Regions from separate parts of the Aureibacillus halotolerans genome, predicted to be linked through region 3. Evidence: riboswitches for the same ligand, from Rfam matches in the RefSeq annotation. Region 3 holds a riboswitch; each other region holds the start of a gene.
What was found. Region 3 has a riboswitch for thiamine pyrophosphate ahead of thiE (thiamine phosphate synthase). Riboswitches for the same ligand answer to the same signal wherever they lie in the genome.

Region 1 (3,124 bases), on a different contig from region 3:
GCTTTTTCTCTTCGGCTACGGTTTTAACCAACGGACAGGAAAAGTTTCCTAAACTTCTATCCTCATTGAAAAAAGCAGAGCGTTTTATCCACCTTGAATATTATATTTTCCGTTCAGATCATATTGGTACAGATATTATTGATGTGTTATGTGAAAAAGCAAAAGCAGGACTTGAGGTCCGTGTCATTTATGATGGCATTGGAAGTTTGTGGCTAAAGCGAAAAGCAATTAAACGTATGAAAGATGCTGGTGTAGACATCTACCCCTTCCTTCCGTTAAGAGAGGCGCTAAACACACAAAAGCTCAATTTTAGAAATCACCGTAAGATTGTTATTGTAGATGGTCACGTCGGTTTTGTTGGCGGACTGAACATTGGCGATGAGTACTTAGGGCGCTCTAAAAAGTTTGGTTTTTGGCGAGATACTCATTTAATGATTACTGGAGAGGCATTGCAGCGCCTTCATACCATTTTTTTAATGGATTGGCATTATGTAAGTGGTGGTGAAAAGCTTGCCATTGAAACCTACTCCAGCACAAAAGCTCCGTCCACTCAAGTCGATGGTGCCATGCATGTCGTCTCCAGTGGACCAGATTCAGAGCAAGGAACGATGGCGGATATTTATTTTTCAATGGTCACGAGTGCAAAGCAATCGGTTTGGATTGCAACCCCTTATTTTATTCCAAACAAAGCTATGCGCACGGCGCTTGGCACCGCAGCAGCCAAGGGACTTGACGTTCGCCTCATTGTTCCAGAAGAGAATGATGGCTTTTTTACTCGCTACGGGACACAATCCTATTTTGATGAACTCCTCTCAAAAGGGGTCTCCATCTACACTTATAAAAAAGGGTTTTTGCATGGAAAAGTGATTCTCATTGATGGGCTAATCGCATCTATAGGTACGGCAAATGTTGATTTACGTAGCTTCAACTTGAATTTTGAAGTAAACGTCTTTTTGTTCCGTTCTAGCGCTGTCCACAAGCTCGTCCAGGATTATCAGAAGGATTTAGAGGATTGCCATCAACTTTCTATTGCTGAACGCCAAAAGCGCGGACTGGGCATTAAACTGAAGGAAGCCTTTTCCCGTCTTTTCTCGCCTGTGTTGTGATGAGTAGACAGAAAAAGCATTGGAATGCTATAGTTATACCACTTGAATACGCTGCGGGGAGCCTAACCAATGGCTGAGAGGGTGCGCCAGTGCACCGACCCACGAAACCTGCTCTGGATAATGCCAGCGAAGGGATGTCAGCAGAACGTCGGTTATTCCGACTGTTTATGCATTTTCTTTGTGAACATCGCCCTTGTTGGCGATGTTTTTTTATGCTCTGACACATTCACGCACGCCTGGTCATCGGAGCGCTCACATTCAAGAGGCAAAAATAAACGACCTAAAAGAGAGGATGAAGTTGTATGTCAAACGTTAATCTTGGCTTCCAAGTGCTACCAAAGGTAAGTGGAGACCTCAAGAGCTATGAGGTCGTCGATCGTGCCATTGAAGTGGTTGCCAATTCAGGCGTTTCCTATGAAGTAGGTCCAATGGAAACAGTCATGGAGGGCGATTTGAACGAGCTATTGGAGATCGTTAAAAAAGCGCAGGATGCGTGTATCGCAGCAGGGGCGTCAGAAGTAATGACCCATGTCAAGATTCATTATCGCCCTGATGGAGGCGTCACCATTGATGAGAAAATCGGGAAATATAGAGATTAACCGTGCTTTTACTCGTGGTGTCCTTCTGCCTACTTGTTTTATCCTTATGCTCCTTCTGTGTTGGGAGGTCGGTGTCTGGCTGACAGGGATTGAGCATTGGATTCTCCCACCACCGAGCGTTGTCATCCAAACGTTCTTTCTATCATGGCCACTTCTTCTCACACATATAGGTCCTACGGTGACAGAAACCTTGATTGGTCTTGGCATCGCAATCGTTGTAGCTGTTTTAATTGCCACGTTAACAGACCTGGCATTTTGGCTTAGGCAAACCTTGTATCCTCCACTTGTGATATCACAGACCATCCCTATTATTGCGGTGGCCCCATTGTTTATGATTTGGTTTGGCTATGGGCTGACGCCAAAAATCATTGTTGTCGCGCTCGTTTGCTTTTTCCCGATGACAATTAGCTTGGCTGATGGCTATCGCCAGGTTGATCCTGCGATGATAAAGCTGCTTCGTTCAATGGGGGCAACTCGTTGGCATATATTCAAAATGGTCAAACTTCCTGCCGCATTGCCAGCGTTCTTTTCAGGATTACGTATTGCGGGGACGTACAGTGTAATGGGGGCTGTTATTGGAGAATGGCTTGGTGCGAGCAAAGGGCTCGGCGTCTTTATGACAAGGTCTTCACAATCCTTCCAAACCGACCGTGTGTTTGCCGCCATTTTAGTGATCGTTTTGTTAAGCCTCCTCATTTACGGGCTGATAGAGTGGATCTCGCGCCTCGTGATGCCATGGCAATCACAACGTGTGCAGCAGAAAACAAGTCATCGTGACAAAAAAACGATTTCAAAAAACAAGGAGTGATTTCCTATGAACAAACATTGGCTTTTCGCACTGCTCTTAAGTTCTCTATTTCTGTTGGCTGCTTGCACGAATGGAGCATCCCCTGAAGAACAAGATGAAAGCAAAGCTGGTTTAACCGACGTAACGGTCATGCTCGATTGGTTTCCAAACACGAACCATACTGGGCTTTACGTGGCACAGCAAAAAGGTTTTTTTGAAGAGGCTGGCATTAATGTGACTATTCAACAGCCTGGAGAAGGAACGACTGCCGACACAATGGTAGCCTCAGGAACGGCTGATTTCGGCATAAGCACACAGGAAAACGTGACGCTTGCACGTACAAAAGACATCCCTGTAGTTTCTGTAGCTGCAATTATTCAACACAATACCTCTTCTTTTGCGTCTCTTGCCGAGGACAACATCACGACAGTAAATGATTTTGAAGGCAAACGGTATGGAGGTTGGGGATCCGAAAGTGAAGAAGCAACCCTTCGAGGCGTGATGCAAAATGCCGGCGCTGATCCTGACAACGTGGAAATGATTACACTTGGTGCGACCGATTTCTTGAAGGCGATTGGTCGTGACGCAGATATCATGTGGATTTTTGATGGCTGGGATCTTGTCGGCGCAGA
Region 2 (3,124 bases), on a different contig from region 3:
TCGAAGGGTTAAAACGAGACTTGCTACGCTTTTGTTTTATTCCTTCTACACACTCAAAAGATATGTCTCTTCTCGCAGCCTTTTTGCGTGCCTACGTAGAGTCGTTCCGCCACATTGGACGCAATACATCGTTTGTCGCATTTTTCCCTCCAGATGAACCACAGGAAACACAAGCCGTTTATGAGCAGCGTTTCTGGAATGTACTGAACGAATTGCGAGCACTAGATGAACAGGATTGGCCATCAGATGTTCCGACAGATCCTGATGATCCCCTTTGGGAATTCAGTTTTCATGGTGAACCGATTTTCGTTGTGTGCAACACGCCATCACATGAGCTGAGGAAAAGCAGGAAATCGCATGCGTTTATGATAACCTTCCAGCCACGCTGGGTATTTGAAGGCATACATAAACATTCCAAAGCTGGGGAGGTGCTGCAAACGAAAATACGCCAACGTTTAATCGCTTATGATCAAGTACCTGTACACCCGGCGCTTGGCTGGTATGGCGAACAGACTAATCGTGAGTGGCGTCAATATTTCTTGCGAGATGCTCAAAATGACGAACCCGCTCGATGCCCGTTTCATCAAAAAAGGAGGAATGTGCATGGTGGAAAAAAAGGTTCGATATGAAAAAGGGGAATTATTGAGCTTACAGGAAGTCGTTGAGGAACTGTTACCCAAGGATCAAACAGCCTTTGTTGAGGTACAGAGAGACCAGCCAGGGCAAGCTCATCCATCACATACCCACCCTAATGACGAAATCTTGCATATTCTCTCTGGCTGTTTACACTTTCAAGCTGATGGCACTATGGTAGACTGTTCTGAAGGCGATCGCATTTACTTGCCAAAAGGCACATTGCACGGTTCAGTGGCCGGTGCTGAAGGCTGCACCTATGTGATTTCGATACGAAAGGAGGATGAACCCACATGACGGATATGGCTCTCGTGTTTATTGATGTGCAAAAGGGCTTTACAGCAACGACGTGGGGAGAAAGAAACAATCCGATGGCAGAGCACCGCATGAAGGAGCTGCTTCAATATTGGCGTGAAAAAAAGAGACTGATCATTCATGTGCAGCATGCGTCAAAAGAGATTTCCTCCCCGCTGCATCCAGCGAAGTCAGGGTTTGCCTTTCAAGATTCATTTGAGCCTTTGCCAGGTGAATGGCATGTGATAAAAAGCGTGAACTCAGCGTTTATAGGGACGGGATTGCATGTCAAGCTTCGGGAGCATCATATAGAGGATTTAGTGTTCGCTGGATTGACGACGCCTCATTGTGTATCGACAACCGTGCGGATGGCAGCAAACTATGGTTATAATTGCACCGTTGTCGAAGACGCTACAGCGGCGTTTCGTATGCAAGACCATCGCGGGGAATGGCTATCCGCGGAAGAAAGTCATCAGTTTGCTCTGGCCCATTTGCATCAGGAGTTCGCTCATGTTCAATCCACCTCTAGTTTGGTGAGGGAACAAGCTGAGGTAGAAAGCCTATTCTATGATTAATGGCAGACGGACTTTACAAATCATAGAAAAACCTCTATGATTACATCAACAATTTCATAGCAAGCACTAGGGGTGCTGCTGAAGGCTAGCGGCTGAGATGCGAGTTCACTTGAATTCCGATCCCTTGGGACCCGATCTGGATAATACCAGCGTGGGGAAGTGCATGAGAAGGTATTGGAACGAACAGTGCCTTAAAATGCACTGTTGTCTTTTGACTTCAGTGCTTTTATTTTGACCTACCTTTCTCTGTGAACGCTTATCTAAATCCCTCCTGTGCGGTTATGGAATAACTCAAGGAGGGATTTTTGTATGGGCTCAGCTTTAAAGTTGCGGGAAGTTGTTCTAATGTCGGTGCTTGCGGTCGTTTTTGGTGTCGTGTATATGGCGTTTTCCCATCTCGGACATTTATTGCATGCCATCATGGGACCGCTAGGCTATGACATCATTTACGGAGTCTGGTTTCTTGCTTCCATCGTGGCCGCTTATATTATTCAAAAACCCGGCGTTGCGTTTCTAGCAGAAGTGATTGCCGCTGGTGTTGAAATGCTTTTAGGCTTAGGCCCATCGGTGTTGCTATCGGGCATTATTCAAGGAGCAGGGGCAGAAGCGGTGCTCGCGATGCTACGTTATCAAAACTTTCGTCTGCCAGCACTAATGTTGGCCGGCATCGGGTCTGGTGTCGCAAGCTTTGTGTACGGCTATTTCCAATCTGGCTTGGCCGTTTATTCAAGCCAGTTGCTTGTGATCATGTTTATTGTGCGTATTGTAAGCTCAGCTGTGCTTGCGGGGTGGCTTGGGAAATGGATTGGCGACGCGTTGGCAAAGACGGGTGCTTTGCGTGGGTATGCGCTCTCGAAAGCGAAGAATAAAGGACCTACCGATCATGCCGCATAATAGGATGTATAGTGCAGAATGCATGTCCTTTTCATACAGTGATCAGACAGCGCCTGTTTTGAAGCAGCTTTCGTTCGATATCGAAAAAGGATCTTCTGTGCTTTTGATGGGGCCGAGTGGATCGGGGAAAAGCTCGCTTGCGTTTTGTTTGAACGGTCTTTATCCAGAGGCGGTCGAAGGTGTCATGGAAGGTGCGCTTTTTTTGAATGGCCAAGAGATCTCCACGTTTGCTGAAGGAGAAATTTGCCGTATCGCAGGAACGGTGTTTCAAGACCCGGACAGCCAATTTTGCATGCTGACGGTGTGCGACGAGCTTGCGTTTGGTCTGGAGAACTGGTCTATCCCTCGTGAAGACATGGAGGAGCGAATTGATGAGGTGCTGACACAGGTCGGGTTAACCGCAGAGAAGCATGCGATTATTACCTCGCTTTCTGGTGGGATGAAGCAGCGTCTGGCTCTTGCCTGTGTGCTTGTGCTTCAACCAGCAGTGCTCATTTTGGACGAGCCTACTTCCATGCTTGACCCCCAAGCGGCAAGGGACATAGCGCTTCAGGTGGAACAGTTATTAAATACAACTGACATGACGGTGATTGTCATTGAACATCGAATTGAAAGCTGGATTCATATTATTGAAAATGCCCTGATCCTGAATGATGAGGGAGAGCTCATTTACGATGGTCCGTTAAAAGATGGATTACAGAAACACTGGGACCTTCTACGTGCAGGTG
Region 3 (3,124 bases):
GTTCAGGAAACTTTCTATATGTTTAATCCCTTTTCCAATGCTCCATACGATTACTTTACTCGCTTTCTGAAGCCTTTCCCATGCTAAATACAGCATTTTTCGAACACATGCTTAGTGTACTTTTCCTAAAGTAGGACTGCTTTCCGTCGCGTACATTCTTTCCTGAATTCGACCCGCTTTTTTAGCAAGCAATCCTGCCTCAACTGCATATCTCATTGCGGTGGCCATCCGGACAGGATCCTTGGCTTTCGCAATGGCTGTATTTATTAATACAGCTTGGGCTCCTAGCTCCATCGCTTTCGTGGCGTCACTTGCCGTGCCAATGCCTGCATCAACAATGACCGGTACAGTCAACGATGTACAGATACGCTCGATATTGTATGGATTCAATATACCGAGGCCAGTTCCAATCGGTGACCCACCAGGCATGACTGCCGCTGCTCCAGCTTCTTCAAGTCTTTTTGCTAACACTGGATCGTCCGATGTGTACGGAAAAACAGTAAAGCCTTCCGACGCGAGCTGTTCCGTTGCCTTCAGTGTCTCAATGGGGTCAGGCAGTAATGTCTCATCCTGGACACTAATTTCAACTTTAATCCAGTTACTTAGCCCACTAGCACGTGCCAAGCGTGCGATACGGATAGCTTCATTTGCATTGGTCGCGCCAGAAGTGTTCGGTAAATAGTGAAGCGTACGATCGCCAAGATGCTGTAAGATGGCATCTTCCTCAGGAGCTTCTGTATTCACCCTCCGAACAGCAAACGTCAGCACTTCCGATCCGGAGGCAGCGATGACTTCATTTTGAATAAAAGGATTTGGAAACCTCCCCGTTCCTAAAAAAATACGTGACGTTAGCGTATGCTCACCTATTTTCCATGAGTCATGTTTCATCTCTTTACCCCCCTCCAACAAATTGAACAATTTCAATGTTCATGTTGTCCTTTAGTGTAATTTCATTTCGTGATTCTTCACTGATAATCTCGCCATCGACCTCTGTTATAACTAATCCTGGAGTCATATTGTAAGTGGAAAGAAGCTCTGCCAAAGTTCCTTGAGTCACCTCTGTTGTTTTTCCATTTAAGACAATCGTCATGCCCTCTACCTCTTTTCCTCATACGAAAATGCTTGTATAGCTTGCTGAATCTGGTGGGCTGGTCGTTCATTGCCAACGATTTCACTCACCATACACACCGTAGAAGCCCCTGCTTCAATCACTTCATGTAGGTTATGCAATTTAATGCCGCCGATGGCAACAAAGGGAATACGGAGCTCTGCTGAGACCAGCTCTTTAATATACCCGAGGCCAACGGGTGCAACCACATCTTCCTTCGTCTGCGTATCATAGATTGGACCCGCTCCAATATAATCTGCCCCTCGCCTTTGTGCATCCATGGCCTGCTCAATGCCGTGCGTGGAAATGCCAATGAGCTTCGATGGGCCAAGTTCAGCCCTAGCTTTTTCAATTGCTACATCCTCTTGACCTAAATGGACCCCTGCAGCGTCAACCTCTATGGCAATGTCAATATAGTCATTGATAATGAGCGGCACTTGATAGAGATCACAAAGCGCTTTAAGCTGAAATGCTTTTTCACGCACAAGATGGGGTGCGTTTTTCTTGTCCCGAAGCTGTACAATAGATGCCCCTCCCTCGAGCACATCCCTCATCACTTCTTCTAAGGGTCGCTGTGGGTGAAACTGTTCTCCTGTAATGGCATATACACGACCAAGTTTCATTTCTTTTTCCCCCTTATCATATAAAAAAGCCGCTCCCACACAAAAGGGAAGCGGCTATGAGGCATACATTAAATCTAGACCTCACGTCCGTGACTTCCCTTCGCTGGTATTAGCCAGAGCAGGTTCTAAGAGTAAAAGCTAGGCTTTTTCTCAGCCCGAACATGGGCACCTCTAGTCACATTATTGATGTTTCTATTATTGCAATTCTAGCAATATTACTCAACGAATTCAATACAAAGGCTTTGCTTCTCCTGATGCAAGTCTCACAATGTATGCTTCATTATAGGAATGCAATATTGCCCATGACGCCTTTGGAGACACTGTCAATTTTTCTGTTGAGGCTTGAATCGGAAGTTGTCGTATCAATGAGCCGTCGGTAAGGCTATACACAACAAGCATATCATTTTCAACGATGTACATTCTCTCCTGTTGAATGGCCAAATCCATTGGCGACAATCGGCTGACTCCTGAAGGGAGAGATGTTGAGAAAACAAATGAACCTTGTTTATACAAGGAGCGCTTTTTCCCTTCATTCGTTCGCTCCAAAGCGACTGTGTAAGGGCCTAGTTGTTTAATGTCCAATACATTTTTGGAGATCGGTTCGGGCGCCAACGACTCAAGAGACAATAAGTTCCATTGCAGAGCAGTGGTATCCATATACGTTAACGTATCAGAAAACAACCAATACAAAAACGGGGAAGGGACTTGTAGCGGAACACGTGTATCGTCCTTTATTGACCACAAAAAGGTGTCTGCTGTCCAATCGCGCTGAAAGGTGGAAACCACCATTTGATCTGCATTAAATGGACTCCATGCCACAAAAAGATCGTAGGCGGACGTTTCCCAAAGACGAATCTGTTCCCCTTCCAATGTCGCAATCATTAAATAGCTTCTCATAGGGTCTTCACTGTAATAGATGGCAAAGCTTTGACTAAGGCGGTTATAAGTGACAGAGCTGATGGCTCCTTCTGTTGTAAATAACGGTTGACGATCACCCGTGTAAAGATCGTATTGCAGCAGAGTATTTTCTGTGGTCGAACGTTCAATGACATAAATCGCGTGTTCATTTCTCCATTGTACGAATTCCCACTCTGCATTTTCATCAATTTCCAATCCACGAACAGCATTAAGCCCGACTTGCTTTGTAATTCCTTGGAATTTACTCCCATCAGCCTCTTGTACAACAGGTCCAGAGGCACAGCCGGCAAGGCAAATGATGACAAGGACCAGAAGCCAGCGTATCATTCTCATCCTTCGCCTTCTCTCCTGAATATGTTCTCTCTATTTTACAAGCTTCCACGCCTCTATACAACGGAAAATCTTACTGAATTCAAAGCATTACTGAAGCCATTATGTGTGTGAGGCTGTTGAACACTCCTTGATACATACTAAA
Region 4 (3,124 bases), on a different contig from region 3:
CTTGTTAAGCAACCGTAGCGAGGCCTTGTTTTCCGGCATCACTGTTGCTCCGATACGAAGCAATGAGCCATGCTCAAATCCCCAGGAGATCATGGCCGATAATGCTTCTTTAGCGTAGCCGGCTCCCCAAAAAGCTGGGCTAAGTTCATACCCCATTTCAACGCGGCTGTTTCTGGACGACCATTCATGAAATCCCCCGGTGCCGATAAAAACAGCGTTGGCCTTTTTGACGATGGCCCACCGTATTCCCCAACCATAATAAAAGCTGTCCTCTAATGAGCGTATAAGATGGACAGCTTCTTCGAATGTCGTTACACGTTCCATTCCATACATCTTTGTGACGTCATAGTTGCTTAGAATTTGGTACATTGCGTTTGCGTCGCTTTCTTTTAAGGGACGGATCAGCAATCTCTCTGTCTCAAACGTCGGTATTTCCATAAGGCTCCCCACTTTATGATGATGTTTTAGCAATTGTATCATGTTCATGAACGTGATCGCTTTCTTCGTTCCCCTGAGTGCATAAAAAATCCCGTAAACCTGTTCAGGTTACGGGCCATTAAAAAGGGGGTGGTTCTCAGGTGATTGCAAGCATCATGCTGTTAATTTATGTTAGCATAGCAGTGTTCAAAACAAAATGTTTAGATTGTGATTTTACTGAAAATGAATCATTGGTCTGGTCGTAAACACCATTATTTCCATTAGAGTGGTAAGAAAGAACCAAACTTAGAAAGCTGATTCGTCTTGAAAACAGAGACGAAAGTCGTACACCGATCATAGACTAAGGAAATTCTTCCGATTGTAATTTGTTCTATAATAAGAGACGATACCTATGCACGGTTCGATAGACGATCATTGAACGCCCAGTGATTGGTTGGACCATTTCCATGACCAATCTGAAGGCTATCCTCAATGGCAGCTGAGATATAGGCTTTGGCAGTCTCCACAGAGGACTGCACCGATTTTCCTTTCGCTAATTCTGCTGTGATTGCTGCCGATAGCGTACAACCTGTTCCGTGCGTGTGCTTTGTCGCAATACGTGGGCTTGAAAACGTTTCAAACCCACCTTCGCTGTAGAGTACATCAACTGCATTTTCATCAGACATATGCCCCCCTTTTAACAGGCAAGCAAAGGCTCCACAATCATCAACAAGGTAACGGGCAGCTTTTTTCATATCATCTAAAGAAGAAATACGCATATTTGACATAATCTCTGCCTCAGGGATATTTGGTGTTGTCACATAGGTTAGTGGCAAGAGCATCGTAATTAAGCTTTGAACAGCTTCCTTTGAGAGAAGAGAATGCCCACTTTTGGCGACCATTACGGGATCCATGACATAACGGGAAACGCCATGTTGTTTTAGTATTTTTGCAGTGATTTCAATGGCAGGTACAATGGACAACATGCCTGTTTTGACAGCGTTTGGCGGTACATCTTCAAAGACGGCTTGAAGCTGATCCTCTATAAGTGCTGGATCAATATCGACAAAGGATCTTACGCCACAAGTGTTTTGGCTGACAACTGCCGTAATCGCACTTGTACCAAACACACGCAGCTCATGGAATGTTTTTAAATCTGCTTGAATGCCAGCACCTCCTGATGGGTCCGTGCCAGCAATCGTCAATGCAATAGGTATCGTCATGTTTATCCTCCAGAAAGCGAACTGCTGAGGAGTCACAAAAAACCATCCCGGAATAGAAACGACGGCATGGGTGCATTTGTATGCGTATCGGCCGATAGCTTCCCTCCGCTGGTGTTAACCAGATCAGGTTCAAAGGGTCAAAGCAGTGCTTTTCTCAGCTCACAACGAGCTCCCCTAGCAGTCCAACATTGTATTTTTCTCATCGTATCGTATTTAACTGGGGTTGTGAAGTTAAAAAACTGTCTTCATTCATACAACGTCTGTGTATGCGGCATTCTATTATTCTATATTGACAGAAAAAGAAAGGATGAAACCTGTGGATGATATAGCAGTTCGACCTCTTCAAACAGTGGATATCCCATTGATGTCAAAGTGGCTTCAGAACGAAGAATTATTGGAATTTTATGAAGGTCGTGACCGTCCTCATGATGAGTCAATGGTGAAACACCGGTTTTTTAGAAACGAAGCCCACGTCGAACGATTGATTATTGTGTATCGATATCGGCCGATCGGCTACTGTCAGGTATACGAAATTGATCAAGAAACGCAAGCGTGTTATGGCTATAATGATGAAGTGGCGACGTTCGGCATGGATCAATTTATTGGCGATCCATCCTATTGGAATCGAGGAATCGGACAAGAATTTAATGCCTTTATGATTGAACGCATGGCTCAACATGTCGCACGAAGTCGCTTTGTCGTTGATCCGCGAGAAAAAAATGAACGTGCGATCGCCTGTTACACGAAATGTGGATTTGAAAAAACACGACACCTCCCTCAGCATGAGCTGCACGAGGGAATTTGGGAGAATTGTTGGCTTATGGTGAGAGAAATTATGCCAGTACCTAAAGAAGCAGCCTGTGAGTGAATCATGGGCTGTTTTTTTGTTAACAAGAATGATACAACTTGGCAATTCAAACCTCTTTTTTGTACCTCCAATGAGTGGCATAATAAAAGAGGAATGTAAGTGGAGGGGACTGAAGGAGGATTTTCAATGACGTTAGAGATTGCTGATGTGACAAAGTCATTTGGGTCACATACAGCTGTAGACCACCTTAGCCTCACTATACCTAAAGGTCAAATATACGGCGTTCTAGGCGCGAATGGTGCAGGAAAGACAACAACATTTCGAATGATCATAGGGCTTATGAAGCCGACGTCGGGAAAGATTACGTATGACGGAATTCAATTAAATGAACGTTCGAGCGAACGAGTAGGGTATTTGCCAGAAGAGCGTGGGCTTTACCCAAAGCTTACTGTTGAGCAGCAACTTGTCTATCTCGGGCGTTTACGTGGCATGCGTAAGGCAGCTGTTCTAGAGGAAATGAATCAATGGCTAGACCGCTTTGGTATAGGCCATTATGCGAAGAAAAAGGTCGAGGAACTATCCAAGGGAAACCAGCAGAAAATCCAGTTCATCGCTTCTGTTTTGCATCGACTAGAGCTCGTCATTCTTGATGAACCGTTTAGTGGTCTAGACCCTG

Region 1: another riboswitch for thiamine pyrophosphate. It lies ahead of EV213_RS15830 (thiamine-binding protein); the one in region 3 lies ahead of thiE (thiamine phosphate synthase).
Region 2: another riboswitch for thiamine pyrophosphate. It lies ahead of EV213_RS19545 (ECF transporter S component); the one in region 3 lies ahead of thiE (thiamine phosphate synthase).
Region 4: another riboswitch for thiamine pyrophosphate. It lies ahead of thiD (bifunctional hydroxymethylpyrimidine kinase/phosphomethylpyrimidine kinase); the one in region 3 lies ahead of thiE (thiamine phosphate synthase).

The regions. Positions count from the first base shown of each region.
Region 1 is NZ_SNYJ01000016.1:29,515-32,638, forward strand. Features, by position in the region: gene cls (cardiolipin synthase) at 1-1,106, shown strand, start outside; TPP riboswitch at 1,151-1,261, shown strand; gene EV213_RS15830 (thiamine-binding protein) at 1,409-1,705, shown strand; gene EV213_RS15835 (ABC transporter permease) at 1,677-2,513, shown strand; gene EV213_RS15840 (ABC transporter substrate-binding protein) at 2,520-3,124, shown strand, end outside.
Region 2 is NZ_SNYJ01000027.1:23,238-26,361, reverse strand. Features, by position in the region: gene EV213_RS19560 (YqcI/YcgG family protein) at 1-629, shown strand, start outside; gene EV213_RS19555 (cupin domain-containing protein) at 604-930, shown strand; gene EV213_RS19550 (cysteine hydrolase family protein) at 927-1,502, shown strand; TPP riboswitch at 1,561-1,677, shown strand; gene EV213_RS19545 (ECF transporter S component) at 1,812-2,396, shown strand; gene EV213_RS19540 (ABC transporter ATP-binding protein) at 2,386-3,124, shown strand, end outside.
Region 3 is NZ_SNYJ01000003.1:246,646-249,769, forward strand. Features, by position in the region: gene EV213_RS05745 (thiazole synthase) at 112-888, opposite strand; gene thiS (sulfur carrier protein ThiS) at 893-1,090, opposite strand; gene thiE (thiamine phosphate synthase) at 1,096-1,731, opposite strand; TPP riboswitch at 1,810-1,914, opposite strand; gene EV213_RS05760 (YqgU-like beta propeller domain-containing protein) at 1,960-2,982, opposite strand; gene EV213_RS05765 (M14 family metallopeptidase) at 3,062-3,124, opposite strand, start outside.
Region 4 is NZ_SNYJ01000013.1:54,635-57,758, reverse strand. Features, by position in the region: gene EV213_RS14475 (GNAT family N-acetyltransferase) at 1-438, opposite strand, end outside; gene thiD (bifunctional hydroxymethylpyrimidine kinase/phosphomethylpyrimidine kinase) at 828-1,640, opposite strand; TPP riboswitch at 1,724-1,826, opposite strand; gene EV213_RS14465 (GNAT family N-acetyltransferase) at 1,957-2,508, shown strand; gene EV213_RS14460 (ABC transporter ATP-binding protein) at 2,635-3,124, shown strand, end outside.